One region of the Clostridium sp. AM42-4 genome, then DNA from elsewhere that is predicted to be linked to it. Evidence: predicted binding sites of a transcription regulator. Region 1 holds the regulator's gene; each other region holds the start of a gene.
The links. The regulator HrcA, encoded in region 1, represses chaperone genes, less so after heat shock. The targets are predictions, from matches to a motif close to TGTTAGCACTCNNNNNNNNNGAGTGCTAACA.
Positions count from the first base shown of each region.

Region 2: the regulator HrcA is predicted to act here: its motif matches at 2,714-2,744, upstream of DW922_RS05385 (co-chaperone GroES).
Region 3: the regulator HrcA is predicted to act here: its motif matches at 3,399-3,429, upstream of clpB (ATP-dependent chaperone ClpB).

Region 1 covers NZ_QUIK01000011.1:126,384-132,146, reverse strand. The annotation lists gene argH (argininosuccinate lyase) at 1-43, shown strand, start outside; gene DW922_RS18305 (3D domain-containing protein) at 151-912, opposite strand; gene hrcA (heat-inducible transcriptional repressor HrcA) at 1,290-2,327, shown strand; gene grpE (nucleotide exchange factor GrpE) at 2,374-3,009, shown strand; gene dnaK (molecular chaperone DnaK) at 3,076-4,953, shown strand; gene dnaJ (molecular chaperone DnaJ) at 4,971-5,763, shown strand, end outside.
Region 2 covers NZ_QUIK01000005.1:69,834-75,596, reverse strand. The annotation lists gene DW922_RS05400 (glutamine--tRNA ligase/YqeY domain fusion protein) at 1-412, shown strand, start outside; gene DW922_RS05395 (PLP-dependent aminotransferase family protein) at 433-1,845, shown strand; gene DW922_RS17575 (hypothetical protein) at 1,947-2,621, opposite strand; gene DW922_RS05385 (co-chaperone GroES) at 2,836-3,120, shown strand; gene groL (chaperonin GroEL) at 3,165-4,787, shown strand; gene guaB (IMP dehydrogenase) at 5,244-5,763, shown strand, end outside.
Region 3 covers NZ_QUIK01000002.1:145,474-151,236, reverse strand. The annotation lists gene DW922_RS02055 (alpha/beta hydrolase) at 1-777, opposite strand; gene DW922_RS02060 (diguanylate cyclase) at 1-4, opposite strand, end outside; gene DW922_RS02050 (biotin transporter BioY) at 871-1,431, opposite strand; gene bioB (biotin synthase BioB) at 1,454-2,425, opposite strand; gene DW922_RS02040 (phosphatase PAP2 family protein) at 2,773-3,294, shown strand; gene clpB (ATP-dependent chaperone ClpB) at 3,521-5,763, shown strand, end outside.

The DNA of each region.
Region 1 (5,763 bases):
CATGAAGAAGGTCATTGCGATCTACAAAGAGCAGCTGAAGTAAACAATATCGCACAGTAAACACAAATGGGCCGGAAGGTTCTGTCCCCGCCGAATGGCGGGGACGAAACCTTTCGGCCCTCGTTCGTTACTGTGTGATATTGTTATATTTTATCCGAGCACCAGGAACACTTCCTGCGTCTGCTTTCCGTGCTGGCGGGTCTGTGCGTGGGTGTCGAAGAAGATATCGACGTGGTTTCCTTTGACACCGCCTCCGCGGTCCTCTGCGGTGTAGATGACTCCGCCTATCATAACCTTGCTTCCGTAAGGAATGATGCGCGGGTCTACGGCGATGGTGTGGCTGGATTTTGCAATGGAGCCGGTGCTGGTGCGGCGTCCCCAGCCTTCTGAGCACTGTTTGCACGGGCAGTAGCCGGTGGTGCGGAAGAAACCAAGGGATTTTAAGCCGGTTGCAGTGTGCTCATGGTCATGGGCATCGCCGGAAGCATTGCTTTCTTCTTTATTATTTTTTGCAGCTTCCCCCTTAGTATAGGTTTTGGGGTTGGAGAGTGCTTTGCCGTCTACATTTCCTTCTATTAAATAGGTTCCGTCCGGGAGAGTGTCCCAGTTCATGGCAATGCGGAAGCCGTGGCGCCCGTTTCCGACTCCGTTTTCCTCCAGATCGGAGCGGTAGGTGATGGCGGTCTGGTGGAAGCTCTTTACCTGCTCGCCGGTTTCTTTATTGGTGATGGTAACAGTGACCGGAACTGCAGTGTTTGGCTGCGTGGAGTCCCAGCCCCAGCCGACAATGGTATTTCCTTCAAAATCATCGAAGGAGCCATCTAAGTCCGATGCCAGGGCAGTGAAAGTGCCGCTTATGAGAAACAGTGCAGTAGTCAGTAGTGTTACAAAAAATTTTTTGTTCATTAACATAAGATCAATCCTTCCTTTTTCCAAATTTGTTACAGTGACGATCTCGGTCGCAGGGTGCAGGCGTGCTTGTTTTTGCCTGTATCTTATTTGGTATTTCTGCAGCTTAGGCTGCAAAGTCTGTTATGCGTAAAAAAGAAATATTTGATTCACACAAAATAAATATATGTAACAAATTTGTAATATATGAACGATAAGACCCTATTTTACATGATTTTTTTGATTTGTCAAGGAAAAAACGAACTATCCCTAAAAATCACAGAAAAAACATAGTTTTTTTCGCCAAACCTCTTGACAAACGACATAGGGTAAAGTATATTAATCACAGAATGTTAGCACTCCTTAATGGCGAGTGCTAATAAAGAAAAGGAGGCGGCAGAATGGAACTGGATGATCGTAAAGTCACGATATTAAAAGCCATCATCAAAACTTATCTGGAAACAGGTGAGCCGGTAGGTTCCAGAACCATTTCCAAATACACGGATCTGAAATTAAGTTCCGCAACCATCCGGAACGAGATGTCGGACCTGGAGGAGATGGGGTACATTCAGCAGCCGCACACCTCGGCAGGGCGTATTCCTTCCGATAAAGGCTACCGCTTCTATGTAGACCAGATCATGCAGGAGAAGGAGCAGGAGGTTACCGAAGTCAAGAGTCTGATGATCAAGCGGGTTGACCGGGTGGAACTGGTATTAAAGAAGCTGGCACAGCTCCTTGCCAACAACACCAACTACGCTGCCATGATCAGCGGACCGCAGTACCATCAGAACAAACTGAAATTCATCCAGCTTTCCCAGATGGAAGAAAACAAGCTGCTGGTGGTCATCGTGGTGGAAGGAAACCTCATCAAGAACGCCATGGTGGACATTCCGGAGCCGGTCAGCCAGGAGGAAATCCTGAACTTAAACATTCTGCTGAACAGCGCGCTGAACGGTCTCACCATTGAGCAGATCAATTTAGATGTGATCACAAAGCTCAAACAGCAGGCCGGTGCCCACAGCCAGATCATCGATCTGGTGCTGAATGAAGTGGCGGGAGCCATCCGGGCCGACGAGGAAGACCTTCAGATCTACACCAGCGGCGCGACCAACATCTTCAAGTATCCGGAACTGAGCGACGGCGAGAAAGCAAGCCAGCTGATCAGTACCCTGGAACAGAAAGATAAGCTTCAGGAGCTGATCACAGATGTAAATGAATCCGAGGACAACAATGGAATCCAGGTTTACATCGGAGATGAGACACCGCTCCAGACCATGAAGGACTGCAGCGTGGTCACTGCCAACTATGAACTGGGCGAAGGAATCCGCGGTACCATCGGTATCATCGGACCGAAACGGATGGATTACGAAAAGGTACTCAGCACGCTGAAGCATCTGATGAAGCAGCTGGATGCCACATTTAAAAACGAAGAAAATTAGAGTTGCCAAGACGGCAGCGGATGATCATAAAGAAAGGTGAATCACCATGAGCCAGACAGAGAAAGAAATGAAGCAGGGCGCGGCAGCGGCGGAGAACGAAAACCTCGAAGCTGAGCACGCCGAAGCAGATAACGGCGAAACTTCCGCAGGAACAGAGGAAAACAAAACTGCAGAGAAGGAAACCGAGACCAAAGAAAACAACAACACAAAAGAAGATGAGAAGGATGCCAAAGCAGCAAAGAAGGATCCAAAGGATGCCCAGATCGAGGACCTGCAGGACCGCTTAAAACGGCAGATGGCTGAATTCGATAACTTCCGTAAGCGTACGGAAAAAGAAAAGGCAGCCATGTACGAGGTCGGAGCGAAGGACATCATCGAGAAGATCCTTCCGGTGCTCGACAACTTCGAGCGGGGCCTGGCAGCCGTGCCGGAGGATGAGAAGGGTTCTTCCTTCGCCGAAGGCGTTGAAAAGATCTACAAGCAGTTCGTAAAAACCCTGGAAGATGCCGGAGTGGAAACGATCGAGGCAGTAGGCCAGCAGTTCGACCCGAACTTACACAACGCAGTGATGCATGTGGAGGACGAGAAGTATGGCGAGAATGAGATCGCCATGGAGCTGCAGAAGGGTTACAAGTACCGCGGCAGCGTGGTACGTCACAGCATGGTCCAGGTAGCAAACTAAACTGGCTGTGCGTAACAAAGCGTATTAACAAAATTTTGTTTCAGTATAGATTAGGAGGAAATCACTATGAGTAAGATTATTGGTATTGACTTAGGAACCACAAACAGCTGCGTAGCAGTTATGGAGGGTGGTAAACCGGTAGTTATCCCGAACCAGGAAGGTTCCAGAACCACACCGTCTGTTGTAGCATTTACCAAGACCGGTGAGCGTCTGGTCGGCGAGCCGGCAAAGCGTCAGGCTGTTACCAACGCAGACAGAACCATCGCTTCCATCAAGAGACATATGGGTACCGACTATAAAGTAACTATCGACGGTAAGAGCTATACTCCTCAGGAAATCTCCGCTATGATCCTGCAGAAGTTAAAAGCAGATGCAGAGGCTTATCTGGGTGAGAGCGTAACCGAGGCAGTTATCACCGTTCCGGCATATTTCAACGATGCACAGCGTCAGGCAACCAAGGATGCTGGTAAGATCGCAGGCCTGGATGTAAAGCGTATCATCAACGAGCCGACCGCAGCTGCACTGGCATATGGCCTGGACAACGAGAATGAGCAGAAGATCATGGTATACGACTTAGGCGGCGGTACCTTCGATGTATCCCTCATCGAGATCGGTGACGGCGTTATCGAAGTTCTTTCCACCAACGGCGATACCCACTTAGGCGGCGATGATTTCGATAACCGTATTACCCAGTGGCTGGTTGACGAGTTCAAGAAGGCTGAGGGCGTAGACCTGTCTGGAGATAAGATGGCGATGCAGAGACTGAAAGAGGCTGCTGAGAAAGCAAAGAAAGAGCTTTCTACCGCAACCACCACCAACATCAACCTGCCGTTCATCACTGCAACCGCAGAGGGCCCGAAGCATCTGGATATGAACTTAACCAGAGCAAAATTCGACGAGCTGACCCACGACCTCATCGAGAGAACCGCAATCCCGGTACAGAATGCATTAAAAGATGGCGGTGTAACCACTGCTGAGCTTGGCAAGGTTCTGTTAGTCGGTGGTTCCACCCGTATGCTGGCAGCTCAGGAGAAAGTAAAACAGATGACCGGCAAAGAGCCGAATAAATCCCTTAACCCGGATGAGTGCGTAGCAATCGGTGCTGCTATCCAGGGTGGTAAGCTTGCAGGCGATGCAGGCGCAGGTGATATCCTTCTTCTGGATGTAACCCCGCTGTCTTTGTCCATCGAGACCATGGGCGGTATCGCTACCAGACTGATCGAGAGAAACACCACCATCCCGACCAAGAAGAGCCAGATCTTCTCTACCGCAGCTGATAACCAGGAAGCAGTAGATATCCACGTTGTACAGGGTGAGCGTGAGTTCGCACGTGACAACAAGACTCTGGGCCAGTTCCGTCTGGATGGCATTCTTCCGGCAAGAAGAGGTGTTCCGCAGATCGAGGTTACCTTCGATATCGATGCAAACGGTATTGTAAATGTATCCGCTAAGGATCTTGGTACCGGCAAAGAGCAGCACATCACCATTACTTCCGGTTCCAACATGTCTGAGGCTGATATCGATAAGGCAGTCAAAGAGGCTGCTGAGTTCGAGGCTCAGGATAAGAAGAGAAAAGAAGCAATCGATGCAAGAAACGACGCAGATGCTATGGTATTCCAGACCGAGAAGGCATTAAGCGAGGTTGGCGATAAGATCGACGCAAACGACAAGGCTGCTGTAGAGGCTGACTTAAATGCCCTGAAGGAAGCTATCAACCGTGCTCCGATCGACAACATGACCGATGCTCAGGTTGAGGACATCAAGGCTGGCAAAGAGAAACTGATGAACAGCGCACAGGCATTGTTCAGCAAGGTTTATGAGGCAGCCCAGGGTGCCGCAAACGCACAGGGCGCAGCAGGTGCACAGGGTGCAGCTGGCGCAGCAGGCGGCAACGCAGGCGCAAACAACGACGATGTCATCGACGGTGACTTCAAAGAAGTATAATAAAAGGATAGTGCGTCATGGCAGAGACTAAGAGAGATTATTACGAGGTCCTCGGCGTTCCGAAGAACGCCGACGAGGCCGCATTAAAGAAAGCATATCGTGTCCTTGCAAAAAAGTATCACCCGGATGCAAATCCGGGTGATGCCGAGGCCGAGCGTAAGTTCAAGGAAGCATCTGAGGCATACAGCGTGTTAAGTGACCCGGAGAAGAGAAGAAAGTATGACCAGTTCGGTCATGCTGCATTCGAGGGCGGCGCAGGCGGCGGTGCCGGTGGATTCGGTGGTTTCGATTTCAACGGAGCCGACATGGGAGACATCTTCGGAGATATCTTCGGAGATATCTTCGGCGGCGGAAGAAGCCGTGGCGGCAGCCAGTATAACGGTCCGATGCGCGGTGCCAATGTAAGGGCAGCAGTTCGCATTACCTTCGAGGAGGCAGTGTTTGGCTGTGAGAAGGAAATTGAGATCAACTATAAAGAAGAGTGTGCAACCTGCCACGGTACCGGCGCAAAGCCTGGTACTTCACCGGAAACCTGCAAGAAGTGCGGCGGTAAAGGTAAGATCATCTACACCCAGCAGTCCTTCTTCGGTCAGGTACAGAATGTCCAGACCTGTCCGGACTGCGGCGGCAAGGGCAAAGTCATCAAAGAGAAATGCTCTGACTGCTATGGCACTGGTTATATCACCAAGAAGAAAAAATTCAAGGTTACCATTCCGGCTGGTATCGACAACGGGCAGAGTGTACGCTGCGCAGGCGGCGGTGAGCCTGGTGTAAACGGCGGCGAGAGAGGAGACCTCCTGGTTGAGGCAG
Region 2 (5,763 bases), on a different contig from region 1:
AACCTGTACCGGCTTTGAGAAAGATGAAAACGGCAATGTTACCGTGGTTCACGCTACTTACGATCCGGCTACCAAGAGCGGTTCTGGCTTCTGCGAGCGCAAGGTAAAGGGCACCATCCACTGGGTTGCAGCCGAAACTGCAAAGCAGGTTGAGGTACGCCTGTACGAGAACATTGTCGATGAAGAGAAGGGCAAGTTAAATGAGGATGGAAGCCTGAACTTAAATCCGAATTCCCTTACCATCTTAAAAAACTGTTATGTGGAACCGGCTCTTGCAGAGGCAAAGGCTTACGACAGCTTCCAGTTCGTGCGCAATGGTTTCTTCTGCGCAGACTGCAAGGACAGCAAACCGGGCGAGCCGGTATTTAACCGTATCGTTTCCTTAAAGAGCTCTTTCAAGATCCAGAAGTAATCAGATTAGGGGATAAGACTATGGAACTTTTGATTCCGCTTGATTCCCGGTCGAAAAAACCACTGTATGAACAGATTTACTCCCATATCTGCGCAGAGATCCGAAGCGGTGCCTTAAAGGCAGGCGACCGTCTTCCTTCTACGCGGGTACTGGCAGAGCATTTGAAAGTTAGCCGCAGCACAACGCAGATGGCCTATGACCAGCTGCTGGCCGAGGGGTATATGGAAGCCCGGCCGTGCCGCGGCTATTTTGTCAGTCATCTGGAGGAATTGGTGGAGACCGGGCCGTCCGGCACGGAGGAGATGCAGACTGCGGCAGAGCCAGATGCAGGGTGGCGTGTGGATTTTTCCCCGCGGGGAATTGATTTGGACAGCTTCCCTTATCATGTGTGGCGCAAGCTGAGCCGCAATACGCTGGTTGATGACAACAAAGAGATGTTTCACTCTGGAGACCACCAGGGGGAGCCGGGGCTTCGCGAGGCAATCCGCAGCTACCTGCATTCTGCCCGTGGGGTCAACTGCAGCACAGAGCAGATCATTGTGGGTGCGGGAAGTGAGTACCTGCTGATGCTGTTATCCCAGATTTTAGAGGGGAAGCATGTGATCGCCATGGAGAACCCGACTTACAAGCAGGCGTACCGGGTGTTTCACAGCCTGGGTTATGAGGTCTGCCCGGTGGAGATGGATGCCAATGGTATGGATCCATCGATTCTGTCAGAGAGCGGTGCCAATGTCGCTTATGTGATGCCGTCCCATCAGTTCCCTACCGGAGTTGTGATGCCGGTCGGGCGGCGCCAGGAGCTTTTGAAGTGGGCAGTGGAAGAAGCGGGGCGTTATATCATAGAAGATGATTACGATAGTGAATTCCGCTACCGTGGAAAGCCGATTCCGGCGCTTCAGGGTATGGACCGCAGCGGAAAGGTGATTTATCTTGGAACGTTTTCCAAGTGCATTGCCCCGGCAATTCGTGTCAGCTATCTGGTGCTGCCGAAGCCGCTCCTTGTGCGTTATCGCAGCCAGACATCATTCTATGCGTCTACGGTATCGCGCATTGACCAGAATATTTTGTACCAGTTTTTGTCACAGGGATATTTTGAGCGGCATCTGAACCGTATGCGAGCGATATACAAGACAAAACACGATCTTTTGATCGAACTGATCGAGCCGTTGAAAGAGCAGTTTGAAATCCGCGGGGAACATGCCGGGATCCATATTCTGCTGACTTCGAAATATAATCGGTCCGAGCAGGAACTGATCAGCCTGGCGGCAGAAGCCGGGGTTAAGGTTTATGGACTGAGCAGTTATTTTATCCATCCGGAGCATAACCACCGGTCAGCCACGGTTGTGCTGGGCTATGCCAGCCTGAATGAAGATGCGATCCGGGAGGGCGTAGGAATTTTGACCCGATGCTGGAAGAAAGGGGCATGTAAGTAAAGCCTGGAACAAGCGGGCTGGAAGAAATGAAAAGAGACAGACCGGAAAAAAACGGATCGCGCATCCCCCGAAAAGGAATGCGGATCCGTTTTTTATACCTGTTATGCTTCGGTATCGTCGCTGACTGTGGTTGCGGCTGGCTCTTTAGCAGATGCCTGTCCGTTATTTACCTGTTTTTCTTCCTCAGCCACATCCTCTGCGGAAGTGTCCGTGACCGGAGTATCTTCTGGGGTGATGTCCTCTGCCTTGTCTGCAGCATCCTCCAGTTTTTCTGCGGTTTCAGCCATGGCGTCTTCTACGGTTTCTGTGATGTTCTCAACAGCATCCTCGGTTTTAATGACAGCGTCTTCTACCGCACTTTCCGTTTTTTCTACGACATCTTCTACAACAGTTTCTGCTTTTTCGGCAGCATCCTCAGCGGCACTGCCTGCCTTCTGTGCACCGTCGCGAGCTACGCTGACAGCCTCGCGGGTATTGTCTGCCACGATCGCAGCAGCATCCTTTACCATGTTTTTGGCTGCACTTGCGGCGTCCTTAGCGGCATTCATCATGTCACCTGCAGCTACGAGAAATTCATCCTTGTCGGCGTGAAGAGAAACGTAGTTGCGGCTCATGGTGCTGTCCGGAACCTCGGTGTCGTCCTCATCCTCGAAATCGTGAAAATCCTCGTCCAGTTCCTTATTGAATGACCGGTATTTCGTGAGATAAGAAATGCCGGCAGCAGCAGCTCCTGCAATCGTTGCCAGGACCATAAGCTTCCCAAATTTTTTTGCCATAATACACTACCCCTTTCCTGAATATCTGTCTTGCGTTTATTTTAATACGAAGATGTGAAAAAGAAAAGGGTCAACTTATAAAAAAATAATAAAATTAGCACTCAATACTTGACAGTGCTAACAACTCGTGCTATAAATGGTAATGTACATCAGAGAGGGGAGTTTTTAAGGCCCCGTGAAAGAAAAAAAGATTCGATGTAAGGAGGAGTTATCCATGAAATTAGTACCGTTATTTGATCGGGTTGTATTAAAACAGCTTGTGGCAGAGGAGACTACCAAATCTGGTATCGTACTTCCGGGCCAGGCAAAAGAAAAACCACAGCAGGCAGAGGTTATCGCAGTAGGTCCTGGCGGTGTGGTTGACGGCAAAGAGATCACCATGCAGGTAAAACCGGGTGATAAGGTTATCTACTCCAAGTACTCCGGAACCGAAGTAGAGGTTGAGGACGAGAAGTACGTTGTTGTAAAACAGAATGATATTCTGGCAGTTATTGAATAAGAGATTAAACATTATTTATTGATAGAAACTGGAGGAATTTAGTCATGGCAAAACAGATTAAATATGGCGTAGAAGCAAGAAAAGCCCTGGAGACAGGTGTTAATCAGTTAGCAGATACCGTTCGTGTAACCCTTGGACCGAAAGGAAGAAACGTTGTCCTGGATAAGTCTTTCGGTGCTCCGCTCATCACCAACGATGGAGTGACCATCGCAAAAGAGATCGAGCTGGAAGATCCGTTTGAGAACATGGGCGCACAGCTGGTAAAAGAAGTAGCAACCAAGACCAACGATGTAGCTGGTGATGGTACCACCACCGCAACTGTTCTGGCACAGGCTATGATCAACGAAGGTATGAAGAACCTGGCAGCAGGCGCTAACCCGATCGTATTAAGAAAGGGCATGAAGAAAGCAACCGAGGCTGCAGTTGAGGCAATCGCAAAGATGAGCCAGCCGATCTCCGGCAGAGACAGCATCGCACGTGTTGCATCTATTTCTGCAGCAGACGATGAGGTCGGCGAGATGGTTGCAGACGCTATGGAGAAAGTTTCCAAAGACGGCGTGATCACCATCGAGGAGTCCAAGACCATGAAGACTGAGCTTGACCTGGTAGAAGGTATGCAGTTCGACCGTGGTTATGTTTCCGCTTATATGTGCACCGATATGGATAAAATGGAAGCAAATCTGGATGATCCGTACATCCTCATTACCGATAAGAAGATTTCCAACATCCAGGAGATCCTTCCGGTTCTGGAGCAGATCGTACAGTCTGGTTCCAAACTGCTGATCGTTGCAGAGGACATCGAGGGCGAGGCACTGACCACCCTGATCGTCAACAAATTAAGAGGTACCTTCACTGTTGTTGGTGTGAAAGCACCGGGCTACGGCGACAGAAGAAAAGAGATGTTAAAGGATCTGGCTATCCTGACCGGCGGTACCGTTATCTCCGAGGAGCTTGGTCTTGAACTGAAAGATACCACCATGGAGCAGCTTGGCCGTGCGAAATCTGTGAAAGTCCAGAAAGAAAACACCATCATCGTTGACGGCTGCGGCAACAAAGACGAGATCGCAGCAAGAGTTGCACAGATCCGTGCACAGATCGGTGAGACCACTTCTGAGTTCGATAAAGAGAAACTGCAGGAGCGTCTCGCAAAACTGGCAGGCGGCGTAGCAGTCATCCGTGTCGGCGCTGCAACCGAGACCGAGATGAAAGAAGCAAAGCTTCGTATGGAAGATGCACTGTCTGCAGCAAGAGCAGCAGTAGAAGAGGGTATCATCGCAGGCGGTGGCTCTGCATATGTTCATGTAACCCAGGAGATCAAGTCTGTAGTAGACAGCCTTGAGGGCGATGAGAAGACCGGTGGTAAGATTATCCTGAAAGCTCTGGAGGCTCCGCTGTTCCACATTTCTGCAAACGCAGGTCTGGAAGGCTCTGTTATTATCAATAAGGTAAAAGAGTCTCCGGTAGGCTATGGCTTCGATGCATACAAGGAAGAGTATGTTGATATGATCAAGGCTGGCATCCTGGATCCGGCTAAGGTTACCAGAAGCGCACTGCAGAACGCAACCAGCGTAGCATCTACCCTTCTGACCACCGAGTCTGTAGTAGCAAACATCAAAGAAGAAACTCCGGCAATGCCAGCCGGCGGCGGCATGGGTGGAATGATGTAAGACGCGACCAGGGAAAACAAGCGGCTGCGAAGCAGACATTTGTTTTCCCAGCGCCTTAACGAGTGAACCGTCTGCGATAGCAGACATAGAGCGCGTCAGCGCGGGGTTCACGAGTCTAGACTACTAACGAGCGAACTGTCTGCGCAAGCAGACGGTAGAGCGCGTCAGCGCGGGTTCGCGAGTGGACCTTTCAACAAGCAACAATATAATCCCCACAACCTCACAGGCGGAATTGCCCCTTTCGGAGCAGTTCCGCCTCTTCTTTTTTCAATAAAATTCTTCACGGACAAATTCCTTTCAGAAGTATTTGACAAGCGGACAGAAATTTGCTACAATATGCAATTAATAAGTTCAATAGATTCAATGGAGCCGAAATATTAGCTGTGCTAATAAAATAACGGCGCTACACATTGAAATATTATGAACCAAAAAACAAAAGAAAGAGAGGAACGAATAATGGGTACAATTATTGGTGAGGGCATTACGTTTGACGATGTGCTCCTGGTGCCGGCTTATTCCCAGGTTATTCCGAATCAGGTAGATTTAACCACTTATCTGACCAAGAAGATTAAACTGAACATTCCGCTTATGAGTGCGGGCATGGATACCGTTACAGAGCATCGTATGGCAATTGCCATGGCGCGTCAGGGCGGTATTGGTATCATTCACAAGAATATGTCAATTGAAGCGCAGGCAGAGGAAGTAGACAAGGTGAAACGTTCGGAGAATGGTGTCATCACTGATCCGTTTTTCCTCTCCCCGGAGCATACCTTAAAAGATGCTGACGAGCTTATGGCAAAGTTCCGCATCTCTGGTGTCCCGATCACAGAGGGTCGCAAGCTGGTTGGTATCATCACCAACCGTGACTTAAAGTTCGAGGAGGATTTCACTAAGAAAATCAAAGAGTGCATGACCTCCGAACATTTAGTTACCGCAAAAGAGGGCATTACCCTTACTGAGGCAAAGCGTATCCTTG
Region 3 (5,763 bases), on a different contig from region 1:
TCATAAGAACTCCTCCGAAAAATGTGCTATAATGCGGCTATTGTTTCCATAATATTTAAAACGCTGTTCACGGGCGAAGCTTTCCCGGATAAAATCCAGAAGCCGGTGGTAAGAAATCTTTCCCTGCATGAGTGCCTGCAGGCGCTCTTCGGTCAGAGTTTTTCCCTTGTTGCCGAACATGACATCCCTTCCGTAATTGTCACGGAAGCTCTGGGTGTTGCAGGTCATGTCGGTCCAGGCGGAGATGCAGAATGCGGCTCTCGGCATGGTTTTGTTTAGATCCCGCAGCTTTAAGAGCAGAGCCAGGGCCAGATTGGCGCCTGCGGAGTCACCGCCCAGTATGATCTGGTCCGGCGCATAACCCTGCCGTTTGGTAAGATTATCCCAAAGATCCAGGGCTTCATTTAATTGTGTGGGGTATTGGTAGTCCGGAGCGCACCGGTAATCCAGGTAAATGGTCTCGCAGCCATTGGCTGCTTGAAAAAAGCCGGTGGAAAAATTGCGGTAGGATGGCACCAGGCCGTCCCGGTAGGCACCTCCATGAAAATATAGGAGTACACGTCCGGTACGTCCGGTGTCTGTACGGATGACACGTTGAAAGGCAGTGCCGCCTGGTGTGGTCTCTGCAGACCAGGTGTAGGCTTCTGGCAAGCGGTCTTTATTGAAAATAGCATCCTGCCAGCGGTGTCTTGCGGCAGAATGCTTTTTATGTGGCGCATTATGATTCATATTTTTCCAGATCATATGACTGATCAGGAGACCTCGGATGGATGTCATGTTTTTTTCCTCGCTTGTTTAAGGTTTTGTGTTTTTACGATTCGTTGTCTCATGGAGACACTCATGACATCCATTATACTACAGTTGTTGCTATTATTGAACCACAGAACCCAGTCTTTTGCGGATTTCCGGACCGATACTCATGGCAAGCACCATCTTGATGAGGTCAGCCGGGATAAATGGGATAACGCAGACTGCAAGGGCAGCCGATACCGTGTAGTTGGCCTGGAAGCAGAACCATACGGTTCCGAGTGCATAGCAGACCAGGGTGCCGACGATCATGCCGACCAGCTGAAGCCAGCGCTTTTTGTAGTGGTCAATCACAAATCCGGCAATGATTGCCATCGGGATAAAGCCTACTATGTAACCGCCGGTTGGTCCGGCGAGCTTGGCAACGCCACCGGTAAAACCGGAAAAGACAGGAAGTCCGGCAAAGCCGAGCAGTAAATAAATGAAATAACTGATTGTCCCTTTTTTCCAGTCCAACAGGTAAAGAGACAGATAGATGGCGAAATTAGTAAGAGAGATCGGCACCGGCCCGATCGGGATGGACAGCGGTGCGAGAATACAGGTGACAGCGGTCATAAGCGCTATCATAGTCATGGCATAAGTGTTGCTTCTCCGGAAAGATCCGGCGGTAGTCTGGTTTGTCATAGTGAACTCCTTTCGTTTTTTGTTAAGCGGATTCGATTTCGTAAGTGAAACCGGCTTCCTCAATGGCCCGGATGGTATCCTGGATTCCCTGCCCGCCCGCGGTCAGGTAACCGGAGGCAAAAATGGAATCCACCACGCGGAGCAGGTCTTTTTCTTTTCCCTTAAAATAAACTTCCCGTCCGGCAGCACAGCGGATATCAGATTTCGGGACCAGAAGTCTGGCAAGGCAGAGCACCTTCAGACAGTATTCCGTTGTGAGCCCAGAAATATCGGCGTGCTCTAACGGAGTGCCCGGGATCGGAAGCAGGAAATTGACCGGGAGTGCTTCCGGCTGGATCTCGCGGAGTTCCAGAAGCATGTCGACAACATCTTCTTTGGACTCGCCCATGCCGATGATTCCGCCGCTGCAGATCTCAAATCCCAGTTCCTGAAGCATTTTGATGTTGGCCACGCGCTGCTCAAAGGTATGGGTGGAGCAGATGTTGGGATAATAGGAACGGCTGCTGTTTAAATTGTGGTTGATGCGGTCGAGTCCGGCTTCTTTTAAAATTTTTGCCTGATGCTCGGTCAGAAAACCAATGGAACAGCACAGATGCGTACCGGTTTCTTTCATTTTACGGATCCGTTTCGCCAGATCTTCGATTTCCGCGTCGGTGAATTTCATTCCGCTTAAGCCGATACAGTGGCGGGACAGATGATGCTCGTTGACAAAGTCATTGTCTTTATATAATTTCTCATCGTCTACCCATTTGTATTTATCAATCTCAGCTTTGGATCGGCAGGACTGGGCACAGTAAGCGCAGTCCTGGGAACAGTTTCCGCTGCGGGCATTGGTCAGGATATGGATGCTTACATGGTTTCCTTTATACTTTCTGCGCAGGACTTCTGCACGGGCGATGAGTTCCGGAAGTTCTCCATCCGGAGTGTTTAAGATGGCAAGCGCTTCCTCGCGGGAAAGCTGTGGATCGGTGGAAATATCAGGCGTTGTGCTCATAAGATCGGATCTCCTTTGATATGGTAAATAAAAATTGGCTTTGAGAAATAAAATAGCACGGGGAGATATGATTGTCAACCTATAATTGAAAATTAGTTAACAATTAAATGCAAGGAAATAGAAGACAGCCAGAGCATGTGGACAAGGGAGTCCATGTATTGCGATGAAATTTTCAGAGTTTCGAATTTGTTTAGAAAATACCGTTGTTTTGTTAAAAATAGGTTGGTAAAATCGAGATACTATATGATAGGTACGATTCGATATCCTATAGAAATGAAAAAATGATTTTCCGGGCAGGACAGGTTTGGGGCTGCTGCCGGAAATCAAAGGAAGGGTGAATCAATATTATGGAATTAAGAATATTAGACTGGATCCAGACTTTTCGGACACCGCTTGGGGATTCGCTGATGTGTCTGATCACAGGCATAGGAAATGTGGGAATTATCTGGATTGTCCTTACCTGTATTTTATTGTTGATCCCCAAAACAAGAAAGTACGGTATGGTGGTGCTTGCGGCTCTGGTACTGGATATGGTTTTATGTAATGGTATTTTGAAGCCGTTGGTAGGCAGGGCACGCCCATTTACAGCAAATCCGTCGATTCAGCTTCTTGTCTCAAAACCGGCAGATTATTCTTTTCCGTCCGGTCATACGGCGGCAGCCTTCGCTGCCGTGTCGGCACTCTTTTTTGCCGGGGAGAAAAAAATCTGGAAAGGTGCACTGGTGCTGGCTGTACTGATCGCATTTTCCAGATTGTATCTGTATGTGCATTATCCGACGGATGTGCTCGCAGGCGTTCTTGTGGGATGCATTTGCGGGTACGCAGGAAACTGGATGATAAAGAAAATTCCTGCTAAGTTATCCCGGTAAAAATTAACTGGAAAGCACTTTTTTGGATTCCTCCAGATGAAAAACCAGCTCTTTTTGCAGTTGCAGAAGATGGCATTGTGAGAAACACAAATTCTTCACAAAAAAATTAGCACTCACCTATTGACAGTGCTAACAACATGTGCTATAGTACAGTCAATGTTATAGAAGTAGTATAACAGATGAGATAAAAGATGACGTTGCACTAAAAGGAATGGAGGTGTGATTTATGAATATAAACAAATTTACCCAGAAATCAATGGAAGCCGTCCAGAATTGTGAAAAGCTTGCTTACGAATATGGCAATCAGCAGATTGAACAGGAGCATCTGCTTTACAGTCTGCTCACACTGGATGACAGTCTCATTTTAAAATTGTTAACCAAGATGGGCATCAGCAAAGAGCTGATCACCAATGAAGCACAGCAGAAGCTGGCAGGACTGCCGAAGGTAAGCGGTTCCAGCCAGGTTTACATCAGCAATGATTTAAATAAAGTCCTCATCAATGCGGAGGACGAATCCAAAGCCATGGGCGATGAGTATGTCTCTGTAGAGCATATTTTCCTGTCCATGTTAAAGTATGCGGACCGCACCATGAAGGAGCTGTTCCGTCAGTATGGCATTACCCGCGACACCTTTTTGCAGGCACTGTCTACGGTGCGCGGCAACCAGAGAGTTGTCAGCGACAATCCGGAAGCAACCTATGACACCCTGGAAAAATATGGCTACGACCTGGTAGAGCGTGCGAAGGACCAGAAGCTTGACCCGGTCATCGGTCGTGACAGCGAGATCCGTAACGTAATCCAGATTCTTTCCCGAAAGACCAAGAACAACCCGGTCCTGATCGGTGAGCCTGGTGTTGGTAAGACGGCGGTTGTCGAGGGACTGGCCCAGCGTATTGTCCGCGGCGATGTGCCGGAAGGCTTAAAGAACCGCAAGCTGTTTGCGCTGGATATGGGCGCATTGGTCGCAGGTGCGAAGTATCGCGGCGAGTTTGAGGAGCGTTTAAAAGCGGTCCTGGAAGAAGTCAAAAAGAGCGAAGGACAGATCATTCTGTTCATCGATGAGCTGCATACCATTGTGGGAGCCGGTAAAACCGAAGGCTCCATGGATGCGGGCAACCTCTTAAAGCCGATGCTGGCCAGAGGCGAGCTGCACTGTATCGGTGCGACCACACTGGATGAATACCGGAAATACATTGAGAAAGATGCGGCCCTGGAACGTCGTTTCCAGCCGGTGCTGGTAGACCAGCCGACCGTAGAAGATACCATTTCCATTCTGCGTGGTATTAAGGAGCGTTACGAAGTGTTCCACGGTGTCAAGATCACGGACTCTGCCCTGGTGGCAGCAGCCGTGCTTTCTGACCGTTACATCACTGACCGGTTCCTGCCGGATAAGGCGATCGACCTGGTCGATGAGGCCTGCGCCCTGATCAAGACCGAGCTTGACTCCATGCCGACCGAACTGGATGAACTTTCCAGAAAGATCATGCAGATGGAGATCGAGGAGACTGCGTTAAAGAAAGAGACAGATCATTTGAGCCAGGAGCGTCTGGCTGACCTGCAGAAGAATCTGGCAGAGCTGCACGACGAATTCGCCAGCAAGAAGGCTCAGTGGGAGAATGAGAAGAATTCTGTTTCCCATCTGTCCGCATTGCGTGAGGAGATCGAGCAGGTAAACCGCGATATCGCAACTGCCCAGCAGCAGTATGATTTAAATAAAGCAGCAGAATTGCAGTACGGCAAGCTGCCGCAGCTGCAGAAAGAACTGGAAGCCGAGGAGGAAAAGGTCAAGAATCAGGATCTGAGCCTGGTGCATGAGAGTGTCACTGAGGATGAGATCGCGCGGATCATCTCCCGCTGGACCGGCATTCCAGTAAATAAATTAAACGAGAGCGAGCGCAGCAAGATCCTGCATCTGGATACCGTGCTGCACAAACGGGTCGTAGGCCAGGATGAAGGCGTGGAAAAGGTAACCGAAGCCATCCTTCGTTCCAAAGCCGGGATCAAGGATCCGACCAAACCGATCGGTTCCTTCCTGTTCCTTGGACCGACCGGTGTCGGCAAGACCGAGCTTGCGAAAGCCCTGGCTGAGGCACTGTTCGACGATGAGAACAATATGGTCCGTATCGATATGAGTGAGTACATGGAGAAGCACTCTGTAGCCCGCCTGATCGGAGCACCTCCGGGATACGTTGGTTACGATGAGGGTGGCCAGCTGACTGAGGCCGTCCGCAGAAAACCGTACTCTGTTGTCCTCTTCGATGAGGTAGAGAAGGCACATCCGGATGTATTCAATGTCCTGCTTCAGGTATTGGACGATGGCCGTATCACCGATTCCACCGGCAAGACCGTGGACTTCAAGAACACCATTCTGATCATGACCTCCAACATCGGTTCCCAGTATCTGCTGGATGGCATCGATGAAAACGGCAATATCAAGCCGGAGGCTGAGGCTATGGTCATGCAGGATCT